2 regions of the Psychrobacter sp. APC 3279 genome follow, and region 1 is predicted to be linked to the other one. Evidence: riboswitches for the same ligand, from Rfam matches in the RefSeq annotation. Region 1 holds a riboswitch; the other holds the start of a gene.
The links. A riboswitch is a leader RNA that binds a small molecule or an ion and turns the genes downstream of it on or off. The one in region 1 is predicted to bind thiamine pyrophosphate.

Region 1 (16,938 bases):
GTGTCCGCGCGCTTAGCGTACTCAAGTCAGGCGCTCGAGTGAATGTATTACCAACTATCTGGGTTGATAAGCTCAAAGAAGCCGGTCAGCAAAAAGACTTAGCAGTAGCAGGTTACAAAGCGCAGCGTAGTGGTCAAGATATGGCGCGTGTTTTACAGGAGGTGGCCGATGGTAATTTAACTTTAAAAATTCAAAAAACCTATCCACTCTCAGAAGTTGTTGCAGCGCACCATGAGCTACAAAAAGGCGATGCTTTTGGCAAAATTGTCTTAGCGGCAGCTGAGTGAATGTAAAGATTTCCCAAGTATTAGGTAGTGTTTGATAAGGTTTATTAGTAAAGGGATGTCTGTTGAAACCCAGTAAACTTAACTGATGACTTAACAAATCATACAAAAGTTTTATTTTGAACAACAGAACGTCCCTGTAGTCTTTGCTTATTTATCATAGGATAGAAAGCGAACGATACTAATAAAGGAAATAATATGACTATCAACAATAAGACTACCAATAATAAGACCAGCAATGAAAAAACAGATGACCACATTGCTTATGAAGCAAAAGTTCGTGCAGAGATAGAAGCATGGAAAAACCCTGATAAAGGGATTTTGGATAAAGCGCTAGCAGTGCTTAATACCCCTGTGGTAGCAGCCGGCGATGCGTTGATGGAAGCTCCAAAATTTGGTGATTCTCTAAAAAAAGCAACTGAGGAAACGATTACTGCTTTGAGTGATGCAGCCAATTGGACACTAGATACTCAAGACGTTATCGATAGCTATCAAGAGGAAGTAGATATTAACGATTCCTCTATCAAAACGCTTGGTGACATTAAAAGTCTACCTATTGCTGTTATAGATAAACAAGTTAAGCTTTTTAAGAGCAAATATGTAGCGCTAACCAGTGCGCAAGGGGTGACTACGGGGGTTGTAGGCTGGGCAGGTATCCCTGCTGATGTCGTTGGGCTTATTACAGCTAACCTACGAGCGATTGGAGAATATGCAACGTACTATGGCTTTGATATCAATGATGAAGGCGAACAGTTATTTGCTATGTCTTTGTTGGCTGTAGCAACTTCTGCCTCTGTTGAAGAGCGTAAAGCGGCGTTAGATGACACTCATGCAATGATCAAAGATCCAGAAACTCAAGCATTTAATCAGATTAATGAAGAAGTCATGTCTCGTGTACTGCGCCAGACAGCGACTAAAGTAGCCACTAACATCGTTAAGACAAAAGCGGCGCAAATCATTCCAGCAGTGGGTGCAGTAGTCGCAGGTGGTGTTAATGCTAGCTACACTGCCAATGTGTGTGAAGCTGCTTACCAGTGTTATCGTGAGCGCTTTTTAGATCGTCTCGCATAAACACTTAATGGCTCGTTAAGTCAGCGATAGTATCAAGATGTAAGCATATGCCGAAACGTTAAACTGATTCGCCCAGCATCGACCGTCTTTGTCTTGGTGATCGTATGTTTCCAAAAGGTTTGTGTGTCACCATGCATCACAACGAGCTGACCAGACTCAAGATAAAGTTCAACTTTGTCTTGAGTTTTTTTATGCTTAAAAACAAATTTGCGTGTGGCACCAAGCGATAAGGAGGCGATGACTGGTTGCTGACCGAGCTCTTTTTCGTCATCAGCATGGTAGCCCATACCATCAGCGCCAGAAGGATAGTAATTAAGCAGGCAGGTGTTGAAATTGGCAGTGACGCCAATCTCTGCTAAACCTTGCTCAATTTTCTGTTTCACGTGAAACACTACATCTGACCATGGAACGGTTTGCCGCACGTGTCCTGAATATTGATAGTCTGCACCTGTATCTCCCATCCAGACAATTTTCCGAGTGGTTATATGGGTCTTACCAAATAATGTCACGATGTCTGATTGCCACGGTAGCTCATTTAGTAGAGTGTTATAAAGGGCAGTGGTATCGTCGATAATCACGCCTAAATCATTCACCTTACCATCATAGGGTAGTAAATTATCCGTGGGTGCAGGGGCAAAGAGATCAGTCATAATTTAGTCGTTGTAAATCCTTATTTGCTGCTTTTGTAGTGCTCGTTAATAATTTGAGCGCATAGTTCAGGCGCTTCCATTGGCAATAGATGGCCATAATCTGTCAGCGAAATAAGACTGCTATCTGGAACAAATTTTTTCCATTGCTTGCGTACTTTGTCATTGATGAACAGGGTAGGCTTGCCTGTAATCAACGTGTAGGGACAGCGTAGTTTTTTAAGGGCAGCATCGATATGAGGTGCGCCAAAATAATTGGCCAGCTCTTGTTCTGGTGCAAACATAAGCGTATAGCTACCATCTGTGTTTTTGCTCAGGCTTTGTTCAGCAAATACTTGCAAGTGCTCATCGCTGATACGTTTATAAGCACGCTGCGCACGTAGGCTCTCGTAATAACTATGGGTACTTGGCCAAGTAGATTGCTTAGTTAAGGTGCTTTTGAAAGGCTCGCGGCTCAGTAGGACAGAGCGTGGCAAAAGGTTATATAAGGTGGCTTGGTGTTTGGTAAATGTGACTGGCTCGATCAAGTATAACTGTGAAAATAGCTCTGGACGTTTGGCAGCTGCCATCGCTGTAGCCGTAGCCCCTTGCGAATGACCAATACCTATGACAGGCTTGTCTTGGGTCTTTTCTAAAAACTCAATCAGCATATCAGCATCTTGCTCGCGCGTCAGACGACGGCTTTGCGGCTTATCATACCAGTAGCCACGTAGGGCAAGTGAGCTGATATCAAACTCAGTGGCTAGCTTACTTAATAGTGGCGTATAAGTACCAACAGTAAAACTATTGCCACTATAAAAATGTGCTGGCGCGCGAGGAGTAGAGCTTGAATCTAGCGGCTGATTAAACTGGCTAAGGTCATAGTAGCGTGCCTGTTTTCCGCCAAGAGTAATACGGTTTGTGAATGCTTCCATAAAATAAACACTTCCTTGTGACTTATTTTGAGTGATTTTTTTGCAGTTTGTCTTCTTATGATTGCTCTTAATGAATCTTAGTTGTCTTCACCTAAGAAGCCACCACTTTGACGTTGCCACAGTCGAGCGTAGACACCATTCAACGCCAATAGTTCATCATGACTCCCCTGCTCGATGATACGGCCTTGATGCATAACGACCAGTCTATCCAATGCGGCAATAGTAGACAGGCGGTGGGCGATAGCAATAACGGTCTTGCCAGTCATGATGTCATTTAAGCTTTCGGTAATAGCATATTCAATCTCAGAATCTAGCGCACTGGTCGCTTCATCCAAAAGTAAAATCGGCGCATTTTTTAGCATAACACGTGAGATAGCGATACGCTGACGTTGACCGCCAGATAGTTTGACTCCGCGTTCACCCACTTGGGTATCAAGTCCTGTATTGCCTTTATCATCGTACAGATCTTTGATGAAATCCCATGCCTGAGCTTGTTTGGCAGCGACCATAATCTCTTCGTCAGTAGCATCAGGACGACCATAGGCGATGTTTTCACGTACAGTACGATGTAGCAATGACGTATCTTGAGTCACCATACCAATCTGTTGGCGCAACGATTCCTGCGTAACCGCATCAATAGCTTGACCATCAATCAGAATCTTACCGCTATCAACATCAAAGAAACGCAGTAACAGATTGACCAAGGTCGATTTGCCAGCACCTGAACGCCCAACCAGACCAATCTTTTCACCCGGCTTAATATCTAGGTGGAAGTTGTCTAACAGCTTGATATATGAGTTAGGAGCGCGCTTAGCGATGCTGGTACTATCAGTAGGCTCGCTAGTTTGACCATTGTCTTCATCGTCATTCTCATAACTGAAGTCAACATGGTCGAACACGATGCGACCGTCCGTGACGGCTAGGGCTGGCGCGTCAGGTTTATCAATGATTGTCTGCGGTGCTGATAACGTACGCATACCATCTTGAACTGTACCGATACTCTCAAACAAACTGGCTGTCTGCCACATAATCCAACGCGTCAAACCATTTAGACGTAATGCCATAGCGGTCGCAGCAGCAATGGCACCAACACCAACTGCGCCTTGTTGCCACAAGTACAATCCAATACCTGCAGTACTACTGACCAAAATCACACTGATAAGATGGGTCGATACTTCTAAATAGCTGACCCAGCGCATCTGCGCATGTACCGTACCTAAGAATTGCCCCATGGCATTTTTGGCATAGCCCAGCTCACGACGCGAATGGCTAAATAGTTTTACAGTCATGATATTGGCATAAGCATCAGTGATTCGTCCTGTCATCAAGGCACGGGCATCTGCTTGCACAATCGCTGTCTCTTTGAGTTTGGGGATAAAGTACCAAATGGTGATAGCAACTAAGACCAGCCAAATGACAAAAGGAATGAGTAGTAAGCTGTCTAAATTAAACAAAATCACCCCTGAGGTGATAAAGTAGACAGAGACATACATAAACATATCGGTGACGGTCATCACAGTATCGCGTACTGCTAGCGCTGTCTGCATTACCTTAGCTGAGACACGTCCCGAAAACTCATCCTGATAGAACTGCATGGATTGCCCAAGCATGCGCTGATGAAAACGCCAGCGCATCTGCATGGGAAACACACCTTGCAAGGTCTGGAAGTGGATAAACGATGACAAGGCAATCCACAACGGGCTAACTATCATGACAGCGAGCATGATGAGCAACATGTCGCCTTTTTCTACCCATAAGTTTTGCGGTGTATAAACGCCCAACCAATCGACGATATTACCTATCCAAGCAAACAGCATGGCCTCGTAGATACCGATACCAGCGGACAAAATCATAAAGATTAGTAGCCAGCCGCGTAGGCCATTGGTACATGCCCACAAAAACTTCAGCATACCATCGCGAGGTGATGGCAATGGCATGGGTGTGTCTGGAAAGGCAGGTAGGCGGTTTTCAAAAAAGCGAAATAAAGCATTCATAGGCAGTAATAAAACATCAATAGCAGTACGTCAAGATGAACGAGAGGACTCGTTATCTAGAATCTTTACTTTTGTGATTGGGATTAGGTGCTATTTTAGCAAAATTACTAATCATACCTGCATGCTAATTGTAATTTGCTTAAGAATAGCTATGTTTTGAAAGCTTCAGTTATAACCATAATAAATAGATTGCTGTAGAAAATATATTTTGTTACATTCTACATCCAAACTTATTCACGGTTTAAATATTGCTTTTATAAGTATGATTTTATTGCAAAAATCAGCTGATTAGCAGGTATTTTATTTAATGGTTTCTATAAATATACGAACAGTAATAACTCAACATTGAAGTTCAAAAGGTAGCAGTGAATGATGTATTTAATAATAGCGGTGCTATGTAGCGTCGCTGTCTCAGTGCTTTTAAAAATATTGCGCCAGAAAAATATAGATATTCGTCAGACCATCGTAGCAGGCTATCCTGTGGCTTTTTTACTGACCTGGGTATTACTAAAACCTGATATCGGGACCATTCATGCGCTTGATAGCGCTTGGGGCATCATCATCGCGCTTGGAGTACTATTGCCTGCCGTATTTATCATTTTGGGACGAGCCATTGAGGCGGTGGGGATGGTAGCAACCGACGCGTCTCAGCGCTTATCACTTATTATTCCTATCGTAGCGGCTTTCTTGCTATTCGGTGAGGTGCTGACTGGTACACGTATACTTGGATTGGCGTTAGGATTTTTGGCATTAGGTGCGCTTGTCTATCGGCCACAGCATAACGATATTACTCGGCAAGCAAAGCATACGCCACTATGGTTATTCGGGGTATGGGCAGGCTACGGCATTATTGATATTTTGTTCAAACAAGTTGCCAAACAAGGGGCGGCCTTTCCGTTGACTTTATTGGTTAGCTTCGGGGTAGCAGGTGTATTGCTTCTAATCTATTTACTTGTCACACGGGTACGTTGGCAAAAACAAGCACTTATGTCAGGCTTGCTGCTCGGTGCATTAAACATGGGCAATATCTACGCCTATGTACGGGCACACCAAGTGCTGCATGATTCGCCTAGTATTGTTTTTACTGGTATGAATGTCGGTGTTATTGCCGTAGCGACATTGATTGGCGTCGGTGTGTTTAAAGAGCAGCTGAACCGTATCAATATAATAGGATTAGTATTGGCAGTCTGCTGTGTAGGGGTGCTATTTTTGGCGTAATGCACACTGTCCAAAAGTATTGGTTTCATGATTTTTTGGCTATATTGTCACGTATCCTATATAGGCATACAAATCATCCTATGATAAGGTTATCTACAAATAACACGGCTTGTATGGAATAAAAAAGCTTAGTTTATGATATTTAACTTAACCAATAAAAATAGGATGCAGGCTCAATGGAATACGATAAGCAATTACAGCGTATAAAAAATGGTTCAGGTTTTATTGCTGCTCTTGATCAGAGTGGTGGCAGTACACCGAAAGCGTTAGAGACTTATGGTGTCAGCAGTGATGCTTATGATAATGATGAAGCCATGTTTGATTTGGTTCATGAAATGCGTGCTCGTATCATGACGTGTGACTGTTTTGATAGTGAGCGTGTACTTGGTGCAATCTTGTTTGAAGACACCATGGAGCGCGAAGTCAACGGTAAGTCGACGGCTAATTACCTATGGGAAGATAAAAATATCGTACCATTTTTAAAGGTAGATAAAGGACTGGCTGAGCAAATGAGCGGCGTACAAGTTATGAAGCCGATTCCGAATCTAGATTTATTATTAGATAAAGCAAAGAACTATCCTGTATTTGGTACTAAAATGCGCTCAGTCATCTATGAGCCAAACGTCGATGGTATCGAGCTTATGGTACAGCAGCAGTTTGATGTGGCTAAGCAAATTATTTCAAAAGGTCTGATGCCTATCGTCGAGCCAGAGGTAAATATTGAAAGCACTCAAAAGCATGAGTGCGAGTTACTGTTGAAGACAGATATCCTGCGCAATCTGGAACGCTTGAATGACGAACATCAAGTGATGCTCAAGCTAACATTGCCAGAAGAGGCTAGGTTTTATCAGGAGCTGATTGACCATCCTAAAGTGCTAAAAGTTGTGGCGTTATCTGGTGGCTATAGTCGTAGCGATGCTTGTGCCAAGCTCAAACAAAACCCAGGTATGATTGCGAGCTTCTCGCGTGCCTTTACCGAAGGTTTGAGTAAGCAACAAAGCGACAGCGAGTTTGCTGAAACCATTAATGCCTCAATTGAAGAGATCTATGAAGCGTCGAAAGTGTAAACGTAGTAAATAAAAACTCGTACATAAATCATGAGTAAATAAGCCAAAAAAAGCCCTACTAGATAAGTGTGCAAATGCTTAAATAGTAGGGCTTTTCTTATTTCAAAAGTATCGGTTATTGACCCTACACCTCTTTATATAGCTGACGTCCTTCGTTGTTATATTTTTTAGTCATCTCCGCCATGCCTTGGCGAATTTCCTCAGCAGTGGCTTCACCAACTTGTCCGACGAGCTCTGTATCTACCTCTTTGATTAGGTGACCAGCATCGGTTAAGTCGCCTGTTTGCGGCGTTACTTTTTGGTTAGCGGCATCTTTATCCAGCCCTGCTGCATATTCACGCACGTTTTGAGTGATTTTCATTGAACAAAACTTAGGGCCGCACATAGAGCAGAAGTGTGCCGATTTGTGTGCGTCTTTTGGCAACGTCTCATCATGATATTCGCGTGCAGTATCAGGATCGAGCGCTAGATTGAACTGATCATCCCAGCGGAATTCAAAACGTGCTTTAGATAGCGCATTGTCACGTGCCTGCGCTCCTGGATGACCTTTAGCAAGGTCAGCAGCGTGCGCAGCGATTTTATAAGTAATAATGCCGTCTTTGACGTCTTTTTTGTTTGGTAGGCCTAAGTGTTCTTTTGGCGTGACATAGCACAGCATCGCTGTACCAAACCATCCAATCATGGCAGCTCCGATGGCGCTAGTGATGTGGTCATAGCCTGGGGCGATATCTGTGGTTAATGGCCCTAAAGTATAGAAAGGCGCGTCAGCACATAGCTCAAGCTGCAAGTCCATGTTTTCTTTGATCCGGTTCATCGCCACGTGTCCAGGGCCTTCGATCATCACCTGTACATCATGCTCCCATGCGACTTTGGTCAATTCACCAAGCGTACGTAGTTCACCGAACTGCGCTTCATCATTGGCATCTTGCAAGCAACCAGGACGTAGGCCATCACCTAGACTAAATGCTACATCGTACTGTTTCATAATCTCGCAGATGTCTTCGAAATGCGTGTATAAAAAGCTTTCTTTGTGATGGGCAAGACACCACTGCGCCATGATAGAGCCGCCGCGTGAGACGATACCTGTCAGACGTTTTGCGGTAAGCGGTACATAGCGTAATAGTACGCCGGCGTGAATAGTAAAGTAATCTACGCCTTGCTCTGCTTGCTCGATCAACGTATCACGGAATATCTCCCACGTAAGGTCTTCAGCGACGCCATCGACTTTTTCTAGTGCTTGATAAATCGGTACCGTACCAATCGGTACAGGAGAGTTACGGATTAGCCATTCACGTGTTTCATGAATATGATTGCCCGTTGATAGATCCATAATGGTATCCGCCCCCCAACGCGTGGCCCACGTCATTTTGGACACTTCTTCATCGATAGACGAACCCAGCGCTGAGTTACCGATATTGGCATTGATTTTCACCAAGAAATTGCGCCCGATGATCATCGGCTCAGATTCAGGGTGGTTGATGTTGTTTGGGATAATAGCGCGTCCAGCCGCTACTTCATCACGGACAAATTCAGGAGTAATGATTTGAGGCGTATTGGCACCGAAGCTCTCGCCATCGTGTTGACGCATATCGGTCAGTTCATGCTGCTTTTGCGTTTCGCGTATGGCGATATATTCCATCTCAGGCGTGATGATGCCACGGCGCGCGTAGTACATTTGCGTGACGTTCTGTCCTGCTTTGGCGCGACGCGGTTTATCAATATGAGCAAATCTAAGATTGGCAGTGCTGATATCGCGGGCACGTGCTTGTCCGTATGAGCTGGATAGGCCGCTTAACTGCTCTGTATCATTGCGTTCTGCGATCCAGTTCTCACGCAGTTTTGGCAATCCACGTGTGAGGTCGATATCGACATTAGGGTCGGTATATACACCTGAGGTGTCATACACATAAAACGGCGGATTATGCTCACCATCTTTATCTCCAGTACCGCCAACAGGTGTATCAGCCAAGCTGATTTCACGCATCGGTACTTGGATGTCAGGTCTTGAGCCTTCGATATAGACTTTTCGTGAGGCAGGTAAGATACGGTGCAAGTCGCGCGCATCTTCTTCGAAACGGGCATCACTTGCGGCACGGTGAGCAGGGGTTTTTAGCGCATCTGCTTTTTTATCTGCTTTGACGTTGGTCGTGTCAGCAGCATTTGAAGCAAGCGTTGAGTTGTCGGCTGGGTTATGCGTTTGGGCTTTCGGTGCAATTGAGGTGGTGTCTGCAGTAGTCATATGCTGTCCTAGCGTGTTGGTTTTTGAATAAAATCAACACCGCCAGTATCTGCGGGGGTAGGCATCCATCATTTAGACAAATTTATATTATGAACCCACAACTTCGACCAAAAAATATCGTCGCGCATGGTGGTCATCAAATATTGGGCGCAGCTTTATATCCTCTCTTCTTATCTGGCTATGCATCACGCATATTAAGACAGTAGTGACGATAAAAATGTATTTCTACGCGCCCTTTGTCATAAATAACAAAGTGCTTAAGACTTCCCTGCGTCGGTACTAACCGCATCAGGTTCGGCGGGTGATCTCTCAGCGAATGTATCAAGGCGACTACTTTAATAAAGCAAGTTTAATAAAGTGAGCCAAAAATACACCGCACCCCGAGTCTGTCAGTGTTGTAAATCAGCCTTCATACTAACAAAATTCTGTACCAACGGCTAATAGTATTTGGATACAAATATTCTGCGTCAAACACACGGTTCAATATTTTCGTGAATAATTTTTCTGAGTGTTAATAGATGAGGATGCTTAGTATTATTAGGCTGTAGGCAAATCACTGTTGGACTGTAGATAAATTATTCAAATATTATGTAAAGCGAATGAAGGATTCTAGAAGTTGTCATTAAACTGTCATAAAGATTTGGCAAGATAACACGCATATCACAAACAATGCTTTTTTATACCGTTGTTAAACTTCAGGAGTCCTACATGCGTTATTCGTTATTAGCAGTGGCCGTCAGTTGTACATTAATGCTTACGGCGTGTAATAAGTCAACAGATACGACGGAGCCAACTGCTGATACTAGCAGTAGCGCTGTGACAACAGCTGAAACAACCTCTCAGACAGCATCTTCTGCTACGTCAGATTTTAAATCTGCTGAAAATATCGCTATGAATATCACAGGTGCAGGTGCGTCGTTCCCGCAGCCTATCTATGCGAAATGGTCATATGACTACAATGCTGCGACCGGCGGCCAAGTCAACTATCAGTCGATTGGTTCATCTGGTGGTATCAAACAAATCCAGTCAAAAACAGTAGATTTTGGTGCTTCTGATGCACCGATGACGCCTGAAGAGTTAGACGAAGCAGGTTTGATTCAGTTCCCAACAGTCATCGGTGGTGTTGTCCCAATCGTCAATATCGACGGTGTGGAGCCTGGTGCACTGAAGCTAGACGGCACAACGCTGGCTGATATCTATTTGGGTAAAATCAGTAACTGGAATGACCCTGCGATTAAGGCGATGAACCCAGATTTGACCTTGCCAGATGCCGCAATCACAACAGTATTCCGCTCAGACGGTTCAGGTACGACGTTTAACTTCACTGACTATCTTGCCAAGGTTTCACCAGACTGGAAAGACACTGTTGGCGTTGATAAAACCGTCAAATGGCCGACTTCTGCTACTGGTGCAGGTGGTAAAGGTAACGAAGGCGTTTCAAGCTACGTAAACCGCATGAAAAACTCTATCGGCTATGTTGAGTATGCTTACGCTAAGCAAAATAAGATGTCACATACTGCGCTGAAAAACGCAGCTGGTAACATCGTACAGCCATCTGCTGAGACGTTTGCTGCAGCAGGTGATATCGACTGGTCACAACAAGAAGGCTTTTATAAAGTCATCACCAACTCTGAAACTGACCAAGCATGGCCTATCGCTGCTGCGACCTTTATCTTGGTACATAAGCAACCAGAAAATCCTCAGCAAGTCGCTGGCGTGTTGAACTTCTTTGACTGGGCTTATACCCAAGGTGATGACAGCGCCATGGAACTAGACTACGTACCATTCTCTGACACGGCAGTGGCCTTGTTCAAAGAGAAGTGGAACGAAGTAAAAGGTAGCGATGGACAGCCTGTCTACAAGCCAGCTCAGTAATTTGTTTCTGCTAAATACTATTTAGCAACTGACAAGTTATCCTCTCGAATAACTATTCTCCGGTAGTTGTTTGAGAGGTTTTAACACAGCAAATTTGATGAATACATCTCGATAAATATGCTTACTCATACCGTTTAAGTTTGTTGTGTTAAGACCTGATATACATCTTTTAATATTTCGATTCATCCCATTCAATGCTGAGACACTTATGACAGACTTAAGGTCCCAACTGGCTAAACAAAAACGTTACGACGCTTTATTTGTCAACTCTACCAAAGCGTTTGCCATACTCGTCCTCCTATCTTTAGGGGGCATTTTGGTGTCTCTAATTGTTGGAGCATGGCCGAGTATTCAAGAGTTTGGTTTGGGATTTTATACCAGCAATAACTGGGATACAGTCGCCAATGAATACGGGGCATTAGCGCCTATTTACGGTACCTTAGTCACGTCATTTATCGCTATTGTTATCGCGGTTCCAGTCAGTTTCGGTATTGCGATATTTTTAACCGAGATGTGCCCTAAGTTCCTCAAAAAACCACTTGGTATTGCCATTGAGTTGTTGGCTGGTATCCCATCTATTATTTATGGCATGTGGGGACTGTTCGTATTTGCGCCATTCTTTGGTGATCACATTCAGCCATGGTTCATTGAGCACGTCGGGCCTTTGCCTATTGTCGGTAAACTGTTTGCAGGTGCGCCTATGGGACTGGGTATGTTTACCGCCTCCCTAGTACTTGCCATTATGATCATACCGTTCATCGCTGCCACCATGCGTGATGTTTTCTCTGTCGTACCAGACTTACTGAAAGAGTCAGCATATGGCATGGGTGCGACGACTTGGGAAGTCATGTTCAAAATTATCCTGCCTTATACCAAAGCTGGTGTCGTTGGTGGTGTAATTTTGGGTCTTGGTCGAGCATTGGGTGAGACGATGGCAGTTACTTTCTTGATTGGTAATGCGTTTAATATCAGTCCAAGCCTATTTACTTCGGGTGTGACGATTACCTCGGCCTTGGCCAATGAGTTTGCTGAAGCGTCTAGTGAGCTACATCTTGCGTCTCTACTACATCTAGGCTTAATCTTATTTGTCATCACCTTCATTGTGCTGTCTTTAGCAAAACTGATGCTCATGCGCATGGATCACAAAGCAGGTAACCGATAAGTCTGTTACCGATTTATTGAACCTTGATAGATATTGATAAAAGATATGGGAAATAAATATTATGCCTGCTAACAATGCGATCAATGCACCACTACCTACTCAGCCAAACGGCGCTACCCGCTACAATCAAAGCCTTTATAACAAGCGTCGTTTGACCAACAAGTTAGGTCTAGGTTTTGCCATGTCAGCGATGGTTTTTGGCTTATTTTGGTTGTCATGGATTTTGGTGACTTTGTTTGTTGAAGGCTTCCAAGGCATGGTGCAGCTACCAATCTTTACTGCTGATACGCCGCCGCCGATGAGTGCAGGCGGCTTACGCAATGCTATCGTTGGTTCGGTCATGTTGGCGTTTTCAGGCTTGTTTATCGGTGCCCCTATTGGTCTTATGACAGGTATTTACTTATCTGAGTTTTCTAAAGGCAGTATGCTGGGCAAAGTCACTCGCTTTTTGAATGATATTCTATTATCAGCGCCATCGATTGTCATCGGTCTATTTATCTATGCACTGATGGTAAAAGGTCAAAGTTTCTCTGGTTGGGCAGGCGCGTTGGCATTGGCATTGATTGTTATTCCAGTGGTCGTACGTACGACAGAAAACATGCTGAACTTGGTACCTAATAGCCTACGCGAAGCGGCCTATGCGCTAGGGACTCCTAAATGGAAACTGGTCACTCAGGTCACTGTGAAAGCTGCGCGCGCGGGACTGACCACAGGTGTGCTATTGGCTTTTGCTCGAATCACTGGTGAGACAGCACCGTTACTATTTACCGCACTTAACAATCAATACTTCAGTACAGATATGGGTCAGCCTATTGCTAACTTACCCAATACCATTTACCAGTTTGCGATGAGTCCTTATGACAACTGGCATACATTGGCTTGGGCGGCAGCATTGCTTATCACTGCGTCTGTCCTAGTGTTGAATATTTTGGCAAGATTTATCGGTGGTAGAGGTCAACCCAAATAAGGGTTGAGAGCAGACCAGACCGTAGTACGCTACACGCTAAGCATTTACTTAAACTTATATGAAATTAATTGAGCTAGGTTGAAATATTATGAATGATGTCCTAAGCAACGTCCGTACGAACACGACTGCTGACAACTTTAATACGGCAACAGGCAGCCTATTAAATAGACCCATGTCTACTAGCGCCCAAGCTCAGCAACCAAACACTGCTGATTTTAATAAACAAACGATTCAAGATATTCCTAAGAATATGCCTGCTGCAAAAATGGAAGTTCGAGATCTAAACTTCTATTACGATGATTTTCAGGCATTAAAAAACATCAATATCGATATCGCTGATAAAAAAGTGACCGCTTTTATTGGTCCTTCAGGTTGTGGTAAGTCTACGCTACTGCGTACCTTCAACCGCATGTACGATCTATATCCAGGTATGCGCGCAGAGGGCAATATCAATTTAGATGGCAAAAACATCTTGGGTAAAGATATCGATGTGAACTTACTGCGTGCACAAGTTGGCATGGTCTTTCAGAAGCCAACGCCGTTCCCAATGTCAATCTATGACAATGTCGCCTTTGGCGTACGACTGTATGAAAAATTAAGCAAAGACGAGCTAGATCATCGTGTCGAGTGGGCACTGAAAAAATCAGCGCTATGGCCAGAAGTTAAAGACAAGCTAAAAGCATCAGGACTGTCGTTATCAGGTGGTCAGCAGCAGCGTCTATGTATCGCACGTAGTGTCGCGACTAAGCCTGAAGTGCTGTTGCTTGATGAACCGACATCAGCCCTGGATCCTATTTCGACGGGTGCTATCGAAGATTTGATCGAAGATCTGAAAAACGACTACACCATCGCTATCGTCACTCACAATATGCAGCAAGCAGCACGCGTATCTGATTATACGGTCTATATGTATCTAGGCGATATGATTGAGATGGGTGAGACCGATCAGATATTTACCAAACCTGCCCAGACCGCGACCGAAGACTATATTACAGGTCGTTATGGCTAACATTGATTGAGATTGGAATCGGTACAAGCAGACAACGCTGATTAGCATGTTATAAGCCGACTTTCTAACTTCACAAGCACACCGCGCTATTAAAATATAGATTCTAGGGAATACCTCTTATGCAAAGTGATAAGCATATCTCCAAAAGTTTTGACCAAGATCTTGATGAAGCCATCCGCTTGTTCTTATATATGGGTGACAGTGCTGCGAACCAAGTAGCCAAAGCCATTCACGCGCTCATCGACAAAGATGAGTCACTGGCGCAAGAAGTCATCGATATGGACTTCGATATCAATCGAATGGAAGTAGAGCTTGATGAGCATATCCTGCTATTAGTGGCAAAACGCCAGCCTGCAGCCGGAGATTTGCGTTTGGTCATGTCTATCAGTAAAGGCGTGGTCGATTTAGAACGTATCGGCGATGAAGCGGTAAAAATTGCGCGAATGGCCAGCAAGATAGCTGCCCAAGGCAAATCCTCTTACGGTTATGCTGAAGTACAGCATTTGAGTAATCAAGTACGGGTGATGCTTAACAATTCGCTAGAAGCGTTTAGCCAATCAAATGCTGAATTGGCGTTTGAAGTCATGCGTAACGACAGTGTGGTCAATAGTGAATACCAAACGGCCATTCGAGCACTGATGACTTATATTATGGAAGACTCTAGACAAGTCTCAAAAGTCATCAATATCATGTGGATTTTACGTTCGCTTGAGCGTATTGGCGATCATGCTCAAAACGTTGCCGAACTTGTCATCAACTATATCAGTGGCCAAGACGTGCGTCACTCTGACTACTCAATGGTCGAAAAAGCAGTACAAGAGGCCAATGATCGCTTAGCCGCTCGTCAAGTAAGCACATTGCCAGCCAGTGAGCTTGAAACGTCAGATAGTGATGAAGGCTGATAAGAAGGATTATAATTTTTACCTTACAATAAAAAACGCGCTATAGTAAGCGCGTTTTTTTATGGCTATTAAACCAAAATTATCAAATCAAAACGATTAACTTTCAGGCGTCCAACCTTGCGCGCGTTCGTAGTCTTCATTATCTAAAAACTTATCACGCTGCTCGGTCAAGAATTTTTTGGCAGCAGGGTCCATCATGCTTAGATGATTCTCATTAATGAGCATAGTTTGATGCTCAAGCCATTCTTTCCACGCCTTTTCAGATACGGTCTCTTGCAACTCTTGACCTTTTTTATTAGGGAAGGGTGGATGCGGCATCTTTGGTAAATCTTGTTTATATTTACGACAAAACACAGTATTTGCTTGAGGGTTAAAAGTCTCAGTCATAAGGCATTCCTTATTCATTATATTAAGTGGTTAAATCAAATATCATATGAGTCTATGATAACGGTCTTGGTAGATTTAGCAAAGGGTACTAATGTATATCTTCAAGCCTCTATCCATTTGTTAAAAGTCTTTGGTAGTTGGTACATGACAATTACTATCTACGTTTGACCTTTTTATTTAGGTTTTCAAAGCTAGTGATATTTTGATAATGACATTGGCTAAACCGGTAAAGGTCATAGGACAAATAAAAACACCCGCATAGATAGCGGGTGTTAAATTTATATTAGCAGGTTAGCTTTTATTCAAAAGTACTGATTAGGCAAAAGCTTTTAAGCGAGCACGTCCATTGACCACTGCTTGCTTGACTTGGTTTGGCGCAGTGCCACCTAAATGGTCACGAGCTGCTAATGAGCCTTCTAGCGTTAGATAGTCGAAGACATCTTCACCGATGGCATCGCTAAATTGCTGTAGCTGTGCCAATGACAAATCACTTAGATCAACACCTTCTTTGATGCCCAAAGCAACAGCATTACCAACGACTTCATGCGCGTCACGGAATGCCACGCCTTGACGTACTAGGTAATCTGCCAAGTCAGTCGCAGTTGCATAGCCTTTCATCGTAGCGGCACGCATGCTTTCTTTGTTTGGTGTGATGTTTGGTAGCATATCAGCAAATGCTAATAATGAACCTGTCAACGTATCGACACAATCAAATAAAGGTTCTTTGTCTTCTTGATTGTCTTTGTTGTAGGCGAGCGGCTGGCTCTTCATTAGGCTAAGCAAAGTCATCAACTGACCAAAGACACGTGCCGCTTTGCCGCGTACCAACTCAGGTACGTCAGGATTTTTCTTTTGCGGCATGATCGATGAGCCCGTACAGAAGCGATCTGGTATCTGCACGAAATTAAATTGTGCTGACATCCAAAGAATAATCTCTTCGCTCATGCGTGACATATGCATCATCAGGATCGATGCTGCTGAAGTGAACTCAATCGCAAAGTCGCGGTCTGAAACAGCATCAAGTGAGTTTTGGCAAATACCTTCAAAACCTAGCAATTCAGCAGTGATGGTACGATCGATTGGGAAAGTTGTACCAGCAAGCGCTGCACTACCAAGTGGCATCTGGTTGATACGGCGGCGTGCATCGACAAGACGCTCAGTATCGCGATACAACATCTCAAACCATGCCATCACGTGATGCC
Region 2 (16,938 bases), on a different contig from region 1:
GTACTGCTGTAAACGTCGGTGGTGATGCTGCTGTTACTACTATCGTGGCAAAATCAGAAGGCAAAATGGATCTGGCTATTTACAACGATCCTAACGCTGGTGCAAAAGATGTATTTGATGGTCATATCGATGAAGACAACGAGCGTGAGTTCTCTGAAGTCTTTAGTGATGGCATCATGGGTAGTGAATACGATGATGTTGATCGTCGCCGCTAACCCACGCCTGCGAGAGAGAAGTGCATAAAATAAAAAACCTCAGTCAAGTTGGCTGAGGTTTTTTTATGATCAATAACCAGTAACTAATCATGGTTGATACGGTTCTATCAACAATTAATTAGCCAAACACGTACTTGGTCAACATCGCCAGACATACCAATACAATTACTGGACGAATCAATTTGCTACCGCCTTTAACCACCATATGCGAGCCAAAGTAGGCACCGATGGTTTGTCCAACCATCATCGCTAGCCCCACTTTCCACAGTACGTTACCACCCAAAATGAAGAAGATTAACGAGCCAATATTGGTCGATAAATTCAACACTTTAGCCGCGCCTGTTGCTTCGATAATTTGACGACCACGTAACGCCACATTGCCAAGCGCAAAAAACATACCCGTACCTGGACCGATATAACCATCATAAAAACCAATCAACGGTGCCACGACTTTTTGCCATTTGCTCTCTGAGATACGCGGTGCAGCCTCTACTTCACCCAATCTAGGGGCAAATAACGTATAAATACCGATAGCAGCGATCAAAAATGGAATTATCTTTTCGAGCAAGTCAGGTGGTGACATTTGTACAGCGATGGTGCCGATAACGGAACCAATAAAAGCGGCGATGATAGCTACTTTGATTCGTTGCGGTTTGACGACCCCTTTTCTAATCATAGTAATAGACGCAGCTAATGCGCCTGATGCCGCTTGCAGTTTATTGGTACCAAGCGTTAATACTGGTGGGATATTAGCCAGTAGCATGGCAGGGATAGTCAACAATCCACCACCGCCAGCGATAGCATCAATAAATCCTGCCAATGCGGCCACCGCAGTAAGCATTAAAATAATCTCTAACGAGAAAGTTAAGTCCATGACACTGACCTGCAAAATATGATAAAAAGAGAAAATGCGTTCTGAGATAAGGCTAAAATATCGTTATCGATAAGCTGATAGCTTACCAGTGCTAGCAAAAGAAATAATGACACGTTGCACAGCGCTGCTCATTATAAAGATAAAACCGTAAAAAAAGCCAAAAACGTAACAAAGTCTGCTAAATTTGTCTAATAACGTTCCGAATATGCTCAACCGAATAGCGACTTATTAAAAAGATGTAACGACTTACAACTATTGTGCTCGTCAAATCCTCTTTATAATATTGCTATTGTGAATATAAAAAAGTAGACCGTTGGCACTGGCTCAACGTATTTTGTTGTCTATATTGATAAGAGTATGAGAAACTGTTTCTGTCTATTTGCTACCTCCACATTATAGGTAGCGCAGACATTGATGGATATTTGAGGTTATTTAGTAAATTGTATTTAGCGAATGAGGATGATATGGCAATACGAAGGATTAAGGCATTTTTTGAATTTGAGGCAGCAGGCGGTATCGTCTTAGCATTGGCTGCCATTGCTGCAATGATCATTGCCAACTCCCCTCTTAATGTTTGGTATGAAGGTTTTATTCATGCACCAGTCGCCATTCAGATTGGTGAGTTTGCGATTGCCAAAGACGCTCATCACTGGATCAATGATGGTCTGATGGCGGTTTTCTTTTTCTTGGTTGGATTAGAGCTTAAGCGTGAAGTACTCATCGGTGAGCTGTCCAACGTCAAGCAGATAATACTGCCAGCAGGGGCTGCATTGGGCGGCATGATTATGCCAGCGATTGTCTATCTGCTCTTTAACTACAATGAGCCTGAGTTTTGGAAAGGTTGGGCCATTCCTGCGGCTACAGATATTGCGTTTGCACTCGGTATTTTAAGTCTTTTAGGTAACCGTGTACCTAACTCTTTAAAGGTATTTTTGGTCTCTATTGCTATCTTTGATGACATTGGTGCGATTCTGATTATCGCTTTGTTTTATACCAGTGAGTTGTCGTTAGAGTCATTGGCAGTAGCTGGTTTATGTTTGCCGTTTTTATATGTTCTTAATCGCCGTAACGTCACCAATATCACGCCATATCTACTCATTGGTCTGATCATGTGGATTGCCGTACTCAAGTCCGGTATCCATGCAACATTGGCAGGTGTGGTACTAGCACTGTTTATCCCGATGTTCGACCGTACTGATCCTGAGCACTCTCCGCTTGAAGAGCTAGAGCACGATCTACACAATACCGTCGCCTTTGGTATTTTGCCAATCTTTGCTTTTGCCAACTCAGGTATCTCGCTCGAAGGCGCAGGTTTTGCTGAGTTATTCCACTCAGTGCCGCTAGGTATCGCCGCTGGTTTGTTTATTGGTAAGCAGCTAGGCGTCATGTTCATGTGCTGGTTAATCTTCAAACTTGGTATCTCAACCATGCCAAAAGGTATGGACTATAAGCAAATCTACGGCGCAGCTCTATTATGCGGTGTTGGTTTTACCATGAGTTTGTTCATTGGTGGCTTGGCGTTCGCTGGCGACACCACTATGTTTGATGAGCGCTTGGGTATTATTATGGGTTCAATCGTCTCTGGTATCGCAGGTTACATCATGCTAAAAATGAGCTTAAAAGACAATGCTAGCGGTACATCGGTCGATTTGACTCGCCCGCATTAATGAAACGTAGAGTAGCTTATAGTGGTACTGATTAATATTGATGCCATTTATAAGCTGCTCTATTTTATTTATATATGCGTTATCGTGATGTTTAGAAATAATTTAGCAATCAATGACAAGACTATATAACGTGATTGATTGCTAGCATCATTTATTTGTGTTCATAGTTATTATCGTTATCACAGCTACCGGAGCTAATCATGTACCGACCTATACACCGCGTTGTACGTCAACTGGCATTAGGGTTATCTGTGTTCGGTAGTATCTATCTGCTAGCAGGCTGTGCAACACTCTCCAAGCAAGAATGTCTCGTCGGTGACTGGCAAGCTATCGGCTATAACGATGGCGTGGCAGGTTACCATTCAGATCGATTAGCCTCCCATACAAAAGCCTGTGCCAAAGCTAGCGTCGCGCCTGACTACCAAGCATGGGAGCGCGGTCGTAAAATTGGTCTACAACAATACTGCACCATCAATAATGCCTATAACATTGGCAGACGTGGTCGTCAATTGAACAACGTTTGCCCAATCACTATGGCCAACACATTGCAAGCAGCTAATCAAAAAGGGCTAGATTATTACGCCTTAGACAGTCAGTTAGACAAAGACAATCGCCTCTTAGATACTTATCAATCAGAATTCGATAAGCTGGAAAATGGTGACATGCTAGACTTTTCTAATGAAAAAGAAGCCCGTGCACGGCTGCTATCTCTATCTGATGAGATTCGTGATACCAAACGCCGTATCCGAACAACACAGCAGCAATTAGATTCGTTGAACCAATCCAATAATTTTTACGAATGACTGAGATGCGAAGCTAACGCAATGCAAGTTTTACGTTCTAAGGCATGTCCTCACTCTGAAAATGGTACTTGATAACTATGGATAAGAAAATCATCAATACGGCAAGTACTCCAACTGACAAACCTGACTTTCCATCATCGAATGCTCAATCATCGAACGCTTATCAGCGTCATGGGCGTACCACTGCTATCGATGACCATAGCGATTTGCAGGTTTTAACACGCATTAAACGTTATCTATTGCCAAAAGACTTTACGATCTCGCCTGCTCTACTTGATGAGATAGTAGCAGGTTATGATATTGGTGATCCACTCGCAGATGCGTTAGCCGCTCAGAACATAAAATTTGCAAAGCCTTTACAGCATACTATTCTTGGCGATAGCCCAAAAAATAATCCTGCAAACAATTATCTTGTAAGCAAGGACCTTGTAAACAATCCATCATTTAGCGCGCTCACTGAGCAATTTAGCAGCCATCCTAACTGGTTCGACCCAAAGCTTGCTCAGATAGGTGCAGTTGCCTATCGGCGCTATCCATTGATGCTCATTTGGCTACTGCGTAATGTTGCTCTGATGGCTGGCTATAGCATCCCTGCCCTCTCGCTACCGCTCATTCAGACAGGTGCACTGATGCACGATGCGCTACCGCGACTGATGCGTACTTATGCTTATATCCTAGCTGTGTCTGAACACCCTTCATCTAATATGAGTGCAGTTAATCAAAATAAACCTGTCGAGCAAGTGTTAGCCATTGGCTCTGAGGGCTGGCGACAATCGATCCAAGTACGTCAGATACATACTTTGGTACGGCAAAACTTACTCAAAGGGAAAGGCAATGCGGCTACAGGCGTGATACCAAATGCCGAGCAACATCATAACCCTGACGGCAGTTGGAATACTGACTATTGGGGCATCCCTATCAATCAAACCGATATGATTGCCACCCACTTACAGTTCTCGTTACTGATTATGCGCGGTCTACGATTGTTGGGCGCACGTATTAGCACAGAAGAAGCCGAAGGTATCTTGCATCTCTGGAATCTTGCCAGTTATTGGATGGGGGTTGATCTAGATCGTTTACCAAAAGATGAGGCCGCGTGTTGGGAATGGCTCTATACCTATCTATCGATACAGCAGCTAGATTTTAAGATGGGTCAGCCACTGGCAAAAGCATTGCATGATTTACCGCGTCAGCTGATGGGTGAAGATAATCGCCGTGGACGTTTTGTTGAAATGGTCAACGCGAGTGTCACTCGGACTTTGGTCGGTGATGATATAGGCGATGGTCTGGACTTACCAAAGTCAAAGATACGCTTTGGCGTGTTGTCTTCGGTACCGATTCTTTTTGCGCTCGATACTGCAAGGCAGCATAATGCGTCCGTTGCTCATAAGCTAGAAGCATTCCGTGCCAAGCGCCAAGACAATATGAACTGGTGGCTTAAGAAAAATGATGATTATTATAAATAGATGACCATAGTCATTCCACTATAAAAGCATTACTGCGTTAACCTCGTTTGAAGTATCACATATACATCTACACTCGGTTGCCTTGTACTACTTTTGAATTGCATCGACTATATTATAAGTAGATGACATTTATCAGCGTTTTTTTTCTACGCGGTAATACCATTCGAGCTGTCGATCAAACCCTGTTTCTAATAGGTTGGCAATTACCCGTCCTGTTAGTCCCCACACTGTCTCACCATCGACCTGCCAGCTCGGCGTCAGTATGGTAGCCATTTGCTCTTGCATCTTATACTCAATTTCATACTCTACCGTTGGTTGAGTGACTAACGATTCTAAGTCTGCCCAAAAGATACGTGATATTTCTCCCGCTTCAGGAACTAGCACTAGACCTGGGGCGATGAGTGCCACGATTGGACGTACGCTCATACCACTTTTTGAAGTTTGGATCGGTAGCTGACCAAGCAATTGGACTTTATTGGGTGGTAGCGCTGTTTCTTCACAGGCTTCACGCAATGCAGTAACGACATTATTACCATCGCCTCGATCATGTTTACCACCCACACAAGACACTTCACCCGCATGACTGTTCATATGGGCGGCGCGGCGTGTTAGTAGTAGTTTAGGCCTGCGCTCATGAGTAATAGCGACCAGTATTGAGGCATCAGCAATCGGTGTCTGATATAGGCTGTCCAAAATACGCGTACTTTGTGAGGTGTTGCCACTCTCGTACATCGCTGGACTCGTCAGCGCGTTCAATGTCTCGTGCTGCACTCGCTCGGCCAGTTTTCTGAGTGTAGGATGACGAATAAAACTTGGGACAGCAACTGACAGGTTATCGAAGCTCACAGCCTCCGGTGGGAATAACATTATAATTGCCCTATATTTTTATCGTTATTAAGCGGTATCAACAGCATCTTTCTTATTTTCTATTATTAAAATCGCGACTAATAAATAAAACCAACAATCTTTTTATTTGTCTCGGTCACTCGTTTTGTTAGCGGCTTTGATATCAATAATTACTGAACACTCACTAGACTAGCGCAATATAATAGTGGCTGCATGCTATTTATGTGACTGATTCATTGCTTATCAATGCTCAATAACGGCCCTATTAACTAATAATAGTCAGCCTATCTGTGAAATGATGCGTTACTGTTATCGTGATTCTGTCCGTCGATAATATGTGCTATCTTAAGACGATAGCTGCTCTTTAGAATAATATCTTATATAAGTCAGGTACGTTTAAGTTAGGTTTATCGTCAGGTTCACTCAGTTTACTGCTTGTGGTACTTGTCTCACCGTCCTTGTATCTAACTTATCTCGAAACGATGACAGCAGCACTTCAGAATATAGGTCTTATAACCTATAAAAAACATCATACACAATAACTTTTATAACAAGGTAGTTGATATGAGCTATTGTCTCCAATGCGGTCATAAAGCAGAACGAAAAATCCCACCTACGGATAATATGCCGCGCTTGGTATGCCCCAATTGCCACTATATCCACTACGAAAACCCAAAGGTTATCTGTGGCTCGCTAGTCGTACACGAAGACAGAGTGCTACTGTGCCGCCGCGCGATTGAGCCCCAGTACGGCCTATGGACGATACCTGCAGGTTTTATGGAAAACGGCGAAACCATGGCTGAAGGGGCGGCACGCGAGAGCTACGAAGAAGCTGATGCCATCGTACTGAATCCGCATCTATACTGCATTTATGACCTACCAGATATTGGACAGATCTACTCTATCTATCTAGCCGATCTAAAAGATGGTGCATACGGTATTGGCTCAGAAAGCCTTGATTGTGCGCTGTTTTCTGAAGAAGATATTCCATGGGATACGCTCGCCTTTGAAGCCATTCGCCTTACCTTAAAAAACTATTTTGCTGATCGTAAGCAGTATAACGAGTTATCAGAATTTCCGATCCATCAAGACAAAATCGGCAAAGATTTGAGTATCAAACGGTACTAAGCAAATACTACATACAAAAAAGCCAAGCATGATGCTTGGCTTTTTTGTGCTCAACTTTTAATAAAGAACAAACCTAATTGTCTTAGCTCTTAATTCTACAAACCTCAAAGCCTAGGCCTTTTACTGCCTCTTCTTTGTCATAAGGCGCTAGCACCGCGCGTACATGCTTTTGCCCTTGCAGATATTGCTTGGCAACGCGCTGTAAATCAGCAACTGTCACGGCCAATATTGACGCACGCATTTTACGCTGCCAGTCGACACCGCGATGATGTAGATTTGCAAAACACGCTTTGATTGCTTCGCCTGCAGGAGAGCCCGGCTTATCCATACCTGAAATAATACCTAAGATAGCTTCTTCCAATTGCTCATCGGTCTGTGGCTCGTTTAATAACCACTCGATACTAGCGTCAAAGTGAGCAAAGGTCTCAGCGCACTGTGGATCACGATAGCTAAAGAACTTAAAGGCACAAGCGTTGGCATCGTAACCTGCGCCGCCGCCATAGGCACCGCCGCGCTCACGAATCGCACTGTGCAAATATCCATTACGTAAGTAAGGCGCCAATACCATTAATGCAGCGGTATCAGGATGGTCAGCAGCAGGTACGGTATACGCACTGGCGTTATGATAGACATTGGTTGGTACTAGCCATGCTAGATCTGCAACATCAAGCGCCACACCATTTTCTAATGTTTTGACTGTATCAGTCGCACCATTCAATGCAGTATCTAATTGCAGATTGGCAAACTCGCTTGGGATATTAGTCTCAATATTGGTCAAATTCTCAGCAATATTTGGCGCTTGGCTGTCTTTCCAGCTATTAACGATTAAGCTACTTAAACGTTCGGTTTGCTCTGCTTCACAGATAATAACGGCATGCTTAGGCAAACTGATCAGACGTTGATGTAAATCCATCAAGCTCGTAGCCAATTGGTCCCACTGGGCGTCGTCAGTGCTGGCATGTGCCAAGAAATCTTTAAGTGCGTTCAATGCTGGTAGACCACTGCGCACATATTCCAACTGCGCTTGGCGACTCATACCGCGACTGGCCGTTTGCATCGCATAAGAGTGCCCTGAGCCTGCTAGGTTTGACTGCCAACCTGCTTGACGCTGCTGCAAGATTTCTTTGATACGGTCATGCTCAGAGAAGATACTGTGCTCCATGACTTCTTTGAGCAAATCAATCGCTTCAGGCTTACGATTTAGCGCACGCGTTGCCACCACAAAATAGCTGCTAATCGCTTGGCTATCATCAACATTGGTACGCTGGCTAATACGAGCGGTCACACCAGAAGAATGTGCTGCTTGCTTGGCTTGCATCTCATGAGCGCTAAGCGAGTCAGTACCTAGCTCAGACAGTAGGCTTAAATAAATAGGCAACAATGGATGATTGATCACATCATTGACTGGTAGCTCATCTGCGCTCGCATTACCGATTGCCTCAGTGAGCGGAACAATCACTTGATAATAATAAATACCATTGGTGCCAGCTTCATACTCAAATAGCGTGCTGTCTTGCCCGCTCAAACGCACCTGCTTTTGGGTGCCTTCTTTAAAGCTGATATCCGTTGGTACGTCTTCTAGACCTACCTTCGGCAATAAGCTCAAATCATCTGGCGCAGCTTGACGTGCAGCCAAATCTAAGGCTTGTTGCTTTAAAATAGCCTTGTCATCAGCAGTCAAATCCATCGCGATAGTATCCAAACGAGTCTGCTCAGCTGCTGCCAAACGGGCTGTTTTTTCGCTATCAGGGGTCATCGTTACGCGTACGCGATGCTGATTATCCAATAAATGCGTTTTAATCAAGTTCGGTAGCCACTGTGGATCGACGACTTGCTCGCGTAGCCATTGTAGGTGCTCATCCACTTCCCAAACGTCGATAGGGTTGCCATCATGAATGGCGGTACTAAAGCCCTCTAGCATAAGGTTTAGACCATAAGGAATGCTGTCGCCACCGATATGACGCTGATCAATCTCAATCTGATGCAGAATGGTTTCGATTGTCTCGTCGTCGACTGGTGAATTGGCTACTTCGGTCAGCAAGTCAATAATACCCTGCTCGACCGCTTCGGCATGTTCAGGGTTGGAGCCGCGCAGACCCGTATAAAAGACCATTTCATAATGACTATCATCAAGACCCAATAGCGGACTTGGCGCTTTACCCAGTGGATGACTATCAAGATAAGCACGCAATGGCGAACCTGCATGCTCAATCAATACGCCTTCTAACAGACGTAATGCTAAGCGCTGCTTAGGATCGGTAATCGATGGCAATAACCAAGCAACCACATGATGCGTTTGATCTGGGCCGGCTTCGTCAGCAGTATAAGTATCAACCGCACTGATTGGTGCAGACAAACGTTGCTCTGGACGCGATACATGCTTCTTGCCTGCTTCAAATTGAATCAAAGCATCTTCGTGTATCTTCGCTTGCGTTTCAGCAACAGGGATATTACCGAAGCTCATAATGACACTGTTTGACGGATGATAATGACTCTGATGAAACTCGGTCAACTCAGTGTGCGTCAAGTCAGGAATATCGGCAGGATCGCCGCCTGAATTATAATGATAGGTTGTCGTTGGGAACAGATGATGAGCTACCGTATGATATAGCTGATCAATCTCGCCACTCATCGCGCCTTTCATCTCATTAAAAACGATACCTTTAAACTGCGGCTTATCATTTTCATCAAGCTCGACGCGGATGCCTTCTTGGGCAAAATCGAGCGGATGGATATTCGGGAAAAACGACGCGTCTAGATAGACAGCGAGCAAGTTAAAATAGTCGTTTTTATTTTGCGTCGCATACGGATAGGCCGTCCAATCAGCGGCGGTCATCGCATTCATAAAGGTATTGAGCGAACGTTTAATCATTGAAAAGAACGGATCACGTACTGGGAACTTGTTCGAGCCACATAATGCCACGTGCTCTAAGATATGCGCCTCGCCTTTTGAATCCATCGGCTGGGTGCGAAAGCCGACCAAAAACGCATTTTCATCACTTGGGTGTGCCAGATGATAATGCATCGCTCCTGTTTTTACATGCTGACTGATCAGCACATCCATCGATAGCGCCTCAATATGGCGATGCTCAATCAGCTCAAATGCTGGATGCAAGGTTAAATCAGCAGTAAATGGCGTGTCCGTCATAGTTATCCTTATCGCTTATCATGCGTATAGTGCCCTGACTGTCAGGGAAAATAGAGTAATAAATTGGCTAAAAAATCGTTGGCTTAGCGCTATTAGTGGGGCTGCAACATGGATAAGTCAAGGCAGCAGTCATGCAATAATCCATTACATAATCTACGTGGCTATCAACTTTAACGAGTAATGCCTTAAAGTTACAAATTTATAAATATCCACAATTTTATTATGGATTTATCGCTTAACAAAGGTGATTTGCACTGCTACTATAAAGTTAATGACTAACTAGGAGTATCTTATGAGCTACCAACACGTTTTACTGGTTACTGACTTGCTGTCTGATGCGGACAAAGTGGCGCTAAAAGCCAAACGTATTCTCGCAGGCTCTCCTGAAGCCAGACTGTCCGTATTGCATATAGTCAAGGATGACATGGTGCGCTTCGGTTATGAGCTTGTGCCTGCCTCTAGCCTCTCGGGTGATGTCGATAGTGAAAAGTGGCAAGAAGCACGGGCGAAATTAGCGCAATTTTTGGCACGTAACGAGCTGGAAGCAATCAACTCTGAGGTCACCGCTGCCATCTCTAATAGTAAAGGTATCATTAATTACTGCCGTGAAAAAGACGTCGACTTACTTATCATTGGACGCCATGAGCGCCATGGTATTGCGGCTTGGTTGGTAGGAGCCACTGCCGATAGTATCTTGCCAAATACCCCTTGCGATAGCTTAGTGGTGAAGCTTGATCAGCCTGTCTTGGAATAATTGGCATTGCTCCAATCCGCTGCTAAAGACGACAAGCTTTACTTAACAGCGCCCTAGAGTAGTGCTATAGTAAATACTATCTGATATGAGGAAGACGCTATGAGTTACGAACATATTTTACTGGTCACCGACTTACTCTCTGATGCAGATATAGTCGCACAAAAGGCCAAGCGCATCGTCGAAAACCGTCCAGGCTCTAAGCTATCTGTTTTGCATATTGTCAAAGACACCATGGTTGGCTTCGGCTATGAGCTGGTGCCTGCCTCTAGCCTATACGATGAGATTGATGATGAACGCTGCCAAGAAGCGCGTGCAAAGCTGGCACAATTCCTTGAACGCAATCAGCTAAATGCAGCAACGTCGGAAGTCACCACTGCCATTTCTAGCAGTGAAGGTATCGTCAGCTACTGCCATAAACACGATGTCGATCTATTGGTCATCGGTCGTCATAAGCGTACGGGTATAGCTGCATGGATCAGTGGGGCAACTGCGGATAATATCTTGCCCAATGTACCTTGCGATAGCTTTGTAGTGAGACTGGACAAGCCTGTTTCAGCATAACAATATGCTTTGATTGTCTTATATTATCTAAAGAATCTCTCAAAAAAAGCGCAGCGTAACTTTTGACGCTGCGCTTTTTTATGGCTGATAGATTTTAGGTTCATCCAGACTCATCGCTTAACCCTGTTGGATAATATCTATAAAGGTTTGCCAAATCGGACTTTGGTGACGGGCTTTATGCCAGACTAGCCACCATGTACGCGATAGATCAATTCCCGCTACATTTACCTGTACTAGCTCCCCTGTCGCCAATTCCGTCTCAATTACATGCTGTGATAGACAACCAAGACCAATATCTGCACTCACCATGTGCTTGATGGCCTCAGACTGATGTATCGCCTTTACCACTTCTGCATTAGGTAGATACTTAAGCAATTGCTCATCGATAATTTGCCGTGTGCCTGACCCTGCCTCACGCACCAGTAGCGGCAACTGCGCTAGATGATTAATACTCAGCTGATAGCAGTCCTCATCTTGGCTATAGGTAGCCACATTCTTTAGCCACTTGCTATCACGCTTGGCAAATATCACTAGCGTATCAGTACGCCATTTGTGCTGCTCAATAACTTTCATATCTACCGGACGCGGCATTCCTTCTACCAGCGCGATATCGATATTTAGTTGCTCAACCTCGCTCACCACCTCTTGCGTATTAGCAATATACATATCGACATTGGCATCGGGCAGCGCCTCATACAGCTTACCAAGCAAAGATGGCAGCACGTAATTACCAATAGTGGTACTAGCACCGATATGAATCTGCCCTGCTTGATACTGATGATAATGCTCAAGCGTCAGCGACTGCCCCAAGATAGCCTGTGCTTGTATATAAATAGGATGAGCATTAGGGTGTTGATTAAGCCTGCGACCGACACGCTCAAATAGCGGCATCTGTAGTCTAGACTCTAACTCTGTCAGCGCGCTGCTGACTGCTGATTGTGATAAGTGTAGCTCCTCACTGGCGCGACTGGTGCTACCTGTCTGATAAATGCTGACAAAAACAGCAAGCTGCTTAAGCGTAATCTTTGGCACTGTCTGCACTGATTTTTTCATGATATTGATATTGCCTTATGCCAGTTTTTGCGCTGTTTTATTCGTGACGTTTGTCTTTTTTGATGCTTATGCGCGGTATATCGACTTCTATCATAAACTTTAACCTAAAAAATCGATAATTTATATCTTATTAATCTGTTTTTATTGTAAATGTAGCGGGCATATACTGTCTATTCATAAGCTTATGCTTATCTTAATATAAGTAATAGGATGCCGCGTCATGCACACATTCGTCCAAGCAGTCAGCAACTCCGTTCATAACTACACCCCTAATCACCGTCACTTGGCGGGATTGGTAGTCGTTCTGATTGGTAGTGTGTTTTGCTTATGGTTGGACAGCAGTTTGGATATCTGGTCAAACGGACGTATCGTCGGCTTGTCGTCTTTGACGCTAGCGATATTGCTAGGCATGATATTAGGCAATACCATCTATCCCAAATTCACTGAACGTTTAAACGGCGGCGTTTGCTTTGCCAAAGGTCAGATATTGCGACTTGCGATTATGTTTTACGGGTTTAAGCTAACCATGACACAAGTTGCCAGCGTGGGTATGCCAGCGATTATGACTGATGCACTGGTACTGACATCAACCTTTTTGCTGACCTATTGGTTAGGTACTAGATGGTTAAAAGTCGATAAAGAAACGGTCATTTTGATTGGCTCAGGGGCAAGTATTTGCGGTGCTGCTGCCGTCATTGCTGCAGAGCCAGTCGTCAACGCGCAAGCTTATAAAGTCACTATCGCCGTGGCAACCGTAGTGGTTTTTGGCACTATCGCGATGCTGCTATATCCTTTTCTCTATCATCTTGGCTGGTTACAGCCTTGGCTGAGCGCCCAACAATATGGCATGTACACTGGCTCAACCGTCCATGAGGTGGCGCAAGTCGTGGTCGCGGGCAATGCAATCAATACTGAGATTGGTGATACCGCGGTCGTGACCAAGATGATACGCGTTATGATGCTCGCGCCTTTCCTGCTTGTGTTATCGTTTGCGCTAACCAAAGATCGTACTGTAGATAATACCGCTATGGAAGACGAGAGTAATAAGGGCGATGTAGCGTCCTTTATGACCCGCGTCAAACAAGTGAAAGTACCATGGTTCGCGTTTATCTTTATCGGTATTGTGTTGATACATACATGGGTGCCAATGTCTGAGAGTATCGTACGCAATATGGTGATGCTAGATGATGTACTACTGACGATGGCTATGTTTGCACTAGGTCTGACCACCCATCTAAGTGCGATCAAGCAAGCTGGCGTTAGACCGCTTATCTTGGGTGCTATTATGTTTGGTTGGTTGATACTGGGCGGTGGTCTGATTAATATCGGTATTAGCTTTATATAATAAGCTAAATGTTCACTCTTAACTGCTGATGTCATTGCACAATATAAAAGGCCTCCAACTATCTATAGTCGGAGGCCTTTTTGCATCTTTCATTTGGTCTAATATGGTTAGTTAAAACCTTTCAAATAAGACTTCTACTCGCTTAAGTACTCATATCTTAAATATTAAATCGCAGACGAAAAAAAACGAACCCGAAGGTTCGCTTTTTTACATCTATTCATCTATCTGTCTATAAAGACAAATTAGATAGCAACGATGTTATGTGCTTGTGGGCCTTTTTGGCCTTGAGTTACAGTGAACTCAACTTCTTGGCCTTCAGCCAAAGTTTTGAAACCTGAACCAGTGATTTCGCTGTAATGAGCAAAAACGTCTGCGCCAGTTTCTGGAGCGATGAAACCAAAGCCTTTAGCTTCGTTGAACCACTTAACTGTACCTTTTTGAACGTCTGACATAGTATAATCCTACTTTTAAATTTATTAATGGTCTAGTGACCGGTAACGCTTGCAAATAGCTACTGAACGATAAATATTAAAACGAAGGATTATAACTAATACTACGAGGTAATGATTTGGTGCAGAACTGCTCTTAAGCTTGGGCGTATTATAAGGGGTACATCCCAGTATCGCAAGTCTTATCTCATGTTTCGTGTAACCAGAGCCGTTTATTGACTGATTTTGGCGCAAATTGCAACGGATTTAGGCATTTGGTAAACGGAACAAATATATCGCTACCCCACTACAGACAGCGGCTACCGCCCATGCCATCCACATCATATCGGCAGGCAAACGATAAAATAACATAATTGTTGATGCTGCCATCATAACCGTCGCTAAACACTTGGCATAAAGCGGAACGGCATGATTCTCCTCCCAATCACGGACGAATTTACCAAAGTATTTATGATTAATCAGCCAAAAATGAAAGCGTCGAGAACTGCGTGCCCAGCAGCCTGCTGCTAGCAAGATAAAGGGCGCGGTGGGCATCACTGGCAACAATATACCGATAATACCTAAGATAAAAAACAGCCAACCAAGCGTCACAAAGGTCCAACGCAGCATTGGGCTGTTGGATTGATCTGTCTTGGGTCGGTAATAGAACGCTTTTTTATTATCGGTCATATAAGTTGTCGATCGTGTAAGTTGTCAGTTATGCCAAATGTCAGTTGTTTAAAGTAGCGCCTATTATATAAGCGGTGGCATAGAAGGCTAATCATGCAATATCGCCCGTCTGCGCACAAGACTATTTATATAAGGTTTTTGCTATTGATAGGTATGTTTGGTTAGTAATTGGGTAAGTACCAATGATAAATACTGCACTCATTTATTAACACGTCGATTGAAAGCGCTTATAAAAAGCCGTCACAAATGAGAACTGTTATAAAGAGCGGTTAACGAACATCAGTCATCACTTGCCATCGTCATTCCCGATACGCTTGCATCCCATCTTGTAAGTCGTCTATGATGACGCAGTAGCTATCGATAATAGCCATTCGCAGTACTGATTCATTAGCAGTACTGATCAAAAATAATGCAATACCAATCAATCTTGTCGGGGTGCTTTGATTTAACGCTGTACACACAGCCCACATCATCGCTGAGACACACCCGTGAACCTGAAGCAGTTAGCACTGACGTAGGAAACAAGCGTGACACGCCTTAATAGGTCTACAAATAAGAGCAGTCTATAGAGGATGTCCTGTTATGAACGCACCTCTAGTATTGAGACCTTACCTTTCTTATTTGGCCTTTCTTGTTTTACCTCAATAGTATCAGTCTGATTGTTTCCCATACTCAAAAAGGAAACAACAATGCAGCCGACCACCAAACTTACCCTCACTCTCGAATGGTTTTTGAACCCTGATCACCTGCCCTTTATCGCTGGTATGACCACGGGCGCATATGAGAAAGCAGGGCTTGATATCACCATTATCGAGCCAGATGACCATTATGATGGTTTTGCGGAATTACAGAACCAAAGTATCGATCTGCATGTCAATGAGCCTATCCATCTGTTTGAGCATTACGCGCCCAACCTGCGCGCGCTGGGCTGCTTTTTTGAGACCGATGGCGGCATATTGATGCAACGCGCTAGCATGGATAAATTAAAAGACAATCAACCTATCCGCATCTGCACCCCGGCCGCTGAGGAAAAAACCAATCGTATTGGCTTTGAGATATTAGCGCGCTATGCCAAAAAAAATGGCTTTAGTATTAGCCGTGATAATGTGACTTTTGTGCAAAAAGACTTTTATCATATAAAAAACCTGCAAGAAGACCCAGGCCTAGATGGTGCATGGCTATGCTTTTATAACTTTGAGGGCGTTGAAGCGACTCATGAAGGGTTGGACTTTGAATTTATCGATCAGCACCTGTCGCCCTATCCGAATTTTTCGGCGTTAGAGATTCTGACAACGGATGAGATCTATAGCGCGAAAAAAGACGCGATAGATGCCTTTATCCAAGTGACCAACCAAATGACAGAACTGTGCAAAAATGATTCAGAAATTGCTCACCATATGTATTACGACTATAGTAAAACCGAAGCCGATGTGCTGATGGATGCCATCATTGACAACACGCTAGGCAGACTGATTACACCGATCAAGCCTGATGCAGATAAATGGCAAGAACTGCGTGAGATGCTAGCCGAAATCGATATCGTAACCTTGACTGATGAGCAATATCAGTCGCTTTGGGCACTGTAAGCATTTTATAAGTTACAATATTTTGAATAATAAAAAACCGCCATCGTATTTGCTGTGGCAGTTTTTTATTTAGCTGTAATCGAATAGTGAGGTTAGCGCAGTAATACTTTTATAGTGAATTGACTATGCCTAGTTGCTTGGCTTCTTTTAGCCACATTGGGAACTCTTCTAGCATGTTTTCATACAAGGCTTCTTCGCTGATATCATCCAAATCATCGAGTTCAAAAAAGTCGCAATTATCAATCACGCGCCCTGTCATATCGTCTAGTTTTTTGAGGATGCCATAACCACGACCACCTAAGCCCACAAATTGCCAAAATATCGGCAGTTTCGCGGCTTCCGTCATGACTCTGGTGATACCGCGATTGTCATTC

Region 2: it holds a riboswitch for thiamine pyrophosphate, as region 1 does, so the genes downstream of both, QL898_RS04445 (ABC transporter substrate-binding protein) here and thiC (phosphomethylpyrimidine synthase ThiC) in region 1, are expected to answer to the same signal.

Annotation. Positions count from the first base shown of each region.
Region 1 covers NZ_JASDCR010000009.1:72,517-89,454, forward strand. The annotation lists gene QL898_RS06375 (NADP-dependent oxidoreductase) at 1-287, shown strand, start outside; gene QL898_RS06380 (EcsC family protein) at 483-1,355, shown strand; gene QL898_RS06385 (alpha-ketoglutarate-dependent dioxygenase AlkB) at 1,388-2,005, opposite strand; gene QL898_RS06390 (alpha/beta hydrolase) at 2,026-2,916, opposite strand; gene QL898_RS06395 (ABC transporter ATP-binding protein) at 2,994-4,910, opposite strand; gene QL898_RS06400 (EamA/RhaT family transporter) at 5,280-6,128, shown strand; gene QL898_RS06405 (fructose bisphosphate aldolase) at 6,305-7,195, shown strand; gene thiC (phosphomethylpyrimidine synthase ThiC) at 7,320-9,434, opposite strand; TPP riboswitch at 9,683-9,827, opposite strand; gene pstS (phosphate ABC transporter substrate-binding protein PstS) at 10,143-11,309, shown strand; gene pstC (phosphate ABC transporter permease subunit PstC) at 11,518-12,471, shown strand; gene pstA (phosphate ABC transporter permease PstA) at 12,533-13,438, shown strand; gene pstB (phosphate ABC transporter ATP-binding protein PstB) at 13,689-14,447, shown strand; gene phoU (phosphate signaling complex protein PhoU) at 14,567-15,349, shown strand; gene QL898_RS06440 (oxidative damage protection protein) at 15,446-15,736, opposite strand; gene argH (argininosuccinate lyase) at 16,052-16,938, opposite strand, start outside.
Region 2 covers NZ_JASDCR010000006.1:69,708-86,645, forward strand. The annotation lists gene QL898_RS04370 (dicarboxylate/amino acid:cation symporter) at 1-215, shown strand, start outside; gene QL898_RS04375 (TSUP family transporter) at 334-1,089, opposite strand; gene nhaA (Na+/H+ antiporter NhaA) at 1,554-2,756, shown strand; gene QL898_RS04385 (DUF2799 domain-containing protein) at 2,957-3,559, shown strand; gene QL898_RS04390 (oxygenase MpaB family protein) at 3,637-5,025, shown strand; gene QL898_RS04395 (CoA pyrophosphatase) at 5,158-5,892, opposite strand; gene QL898_RS04400 (NUDIX hydrolase) at 6,436-6,999, shown strand; gene QL898_RS04405 (insulinase family protein) at 7,082-10,147, opposite strand; gene QL898_RS04410 (universal stress protein) at 10,440-10,901, shown strand; gene QL898_RS04415 (universal stress protein) at 11,001-11,462, shown strand; gene QL898_RS04420 (LysR substrate-binding domain-containing protein) at 11,580-12,515, opposite strand; gene QL898_RS04425 (YeiH family putative sulfate export transporter) at 12,736-13,860, shown strand; gene QL898_RS04430 (cold-shock protein) at 14,103-14,312, opposite strand; gene QL898_RS04435 (YbaN family protein) at 14,556-14,978, opposite strand; gene QL898_RS04440 (hypothetical protein) at 15,278-15,439, opposite strand; TPP riboswitch at 15,400-15,516, shown strand; gene QL898_RS04445 (ABC transporter substrate-binding protein) at 15,668-16,564, shown strand; gene QL898_RS04450 (VWA domain-containing protein) at 16,674-16,938, opposite strand, start outside.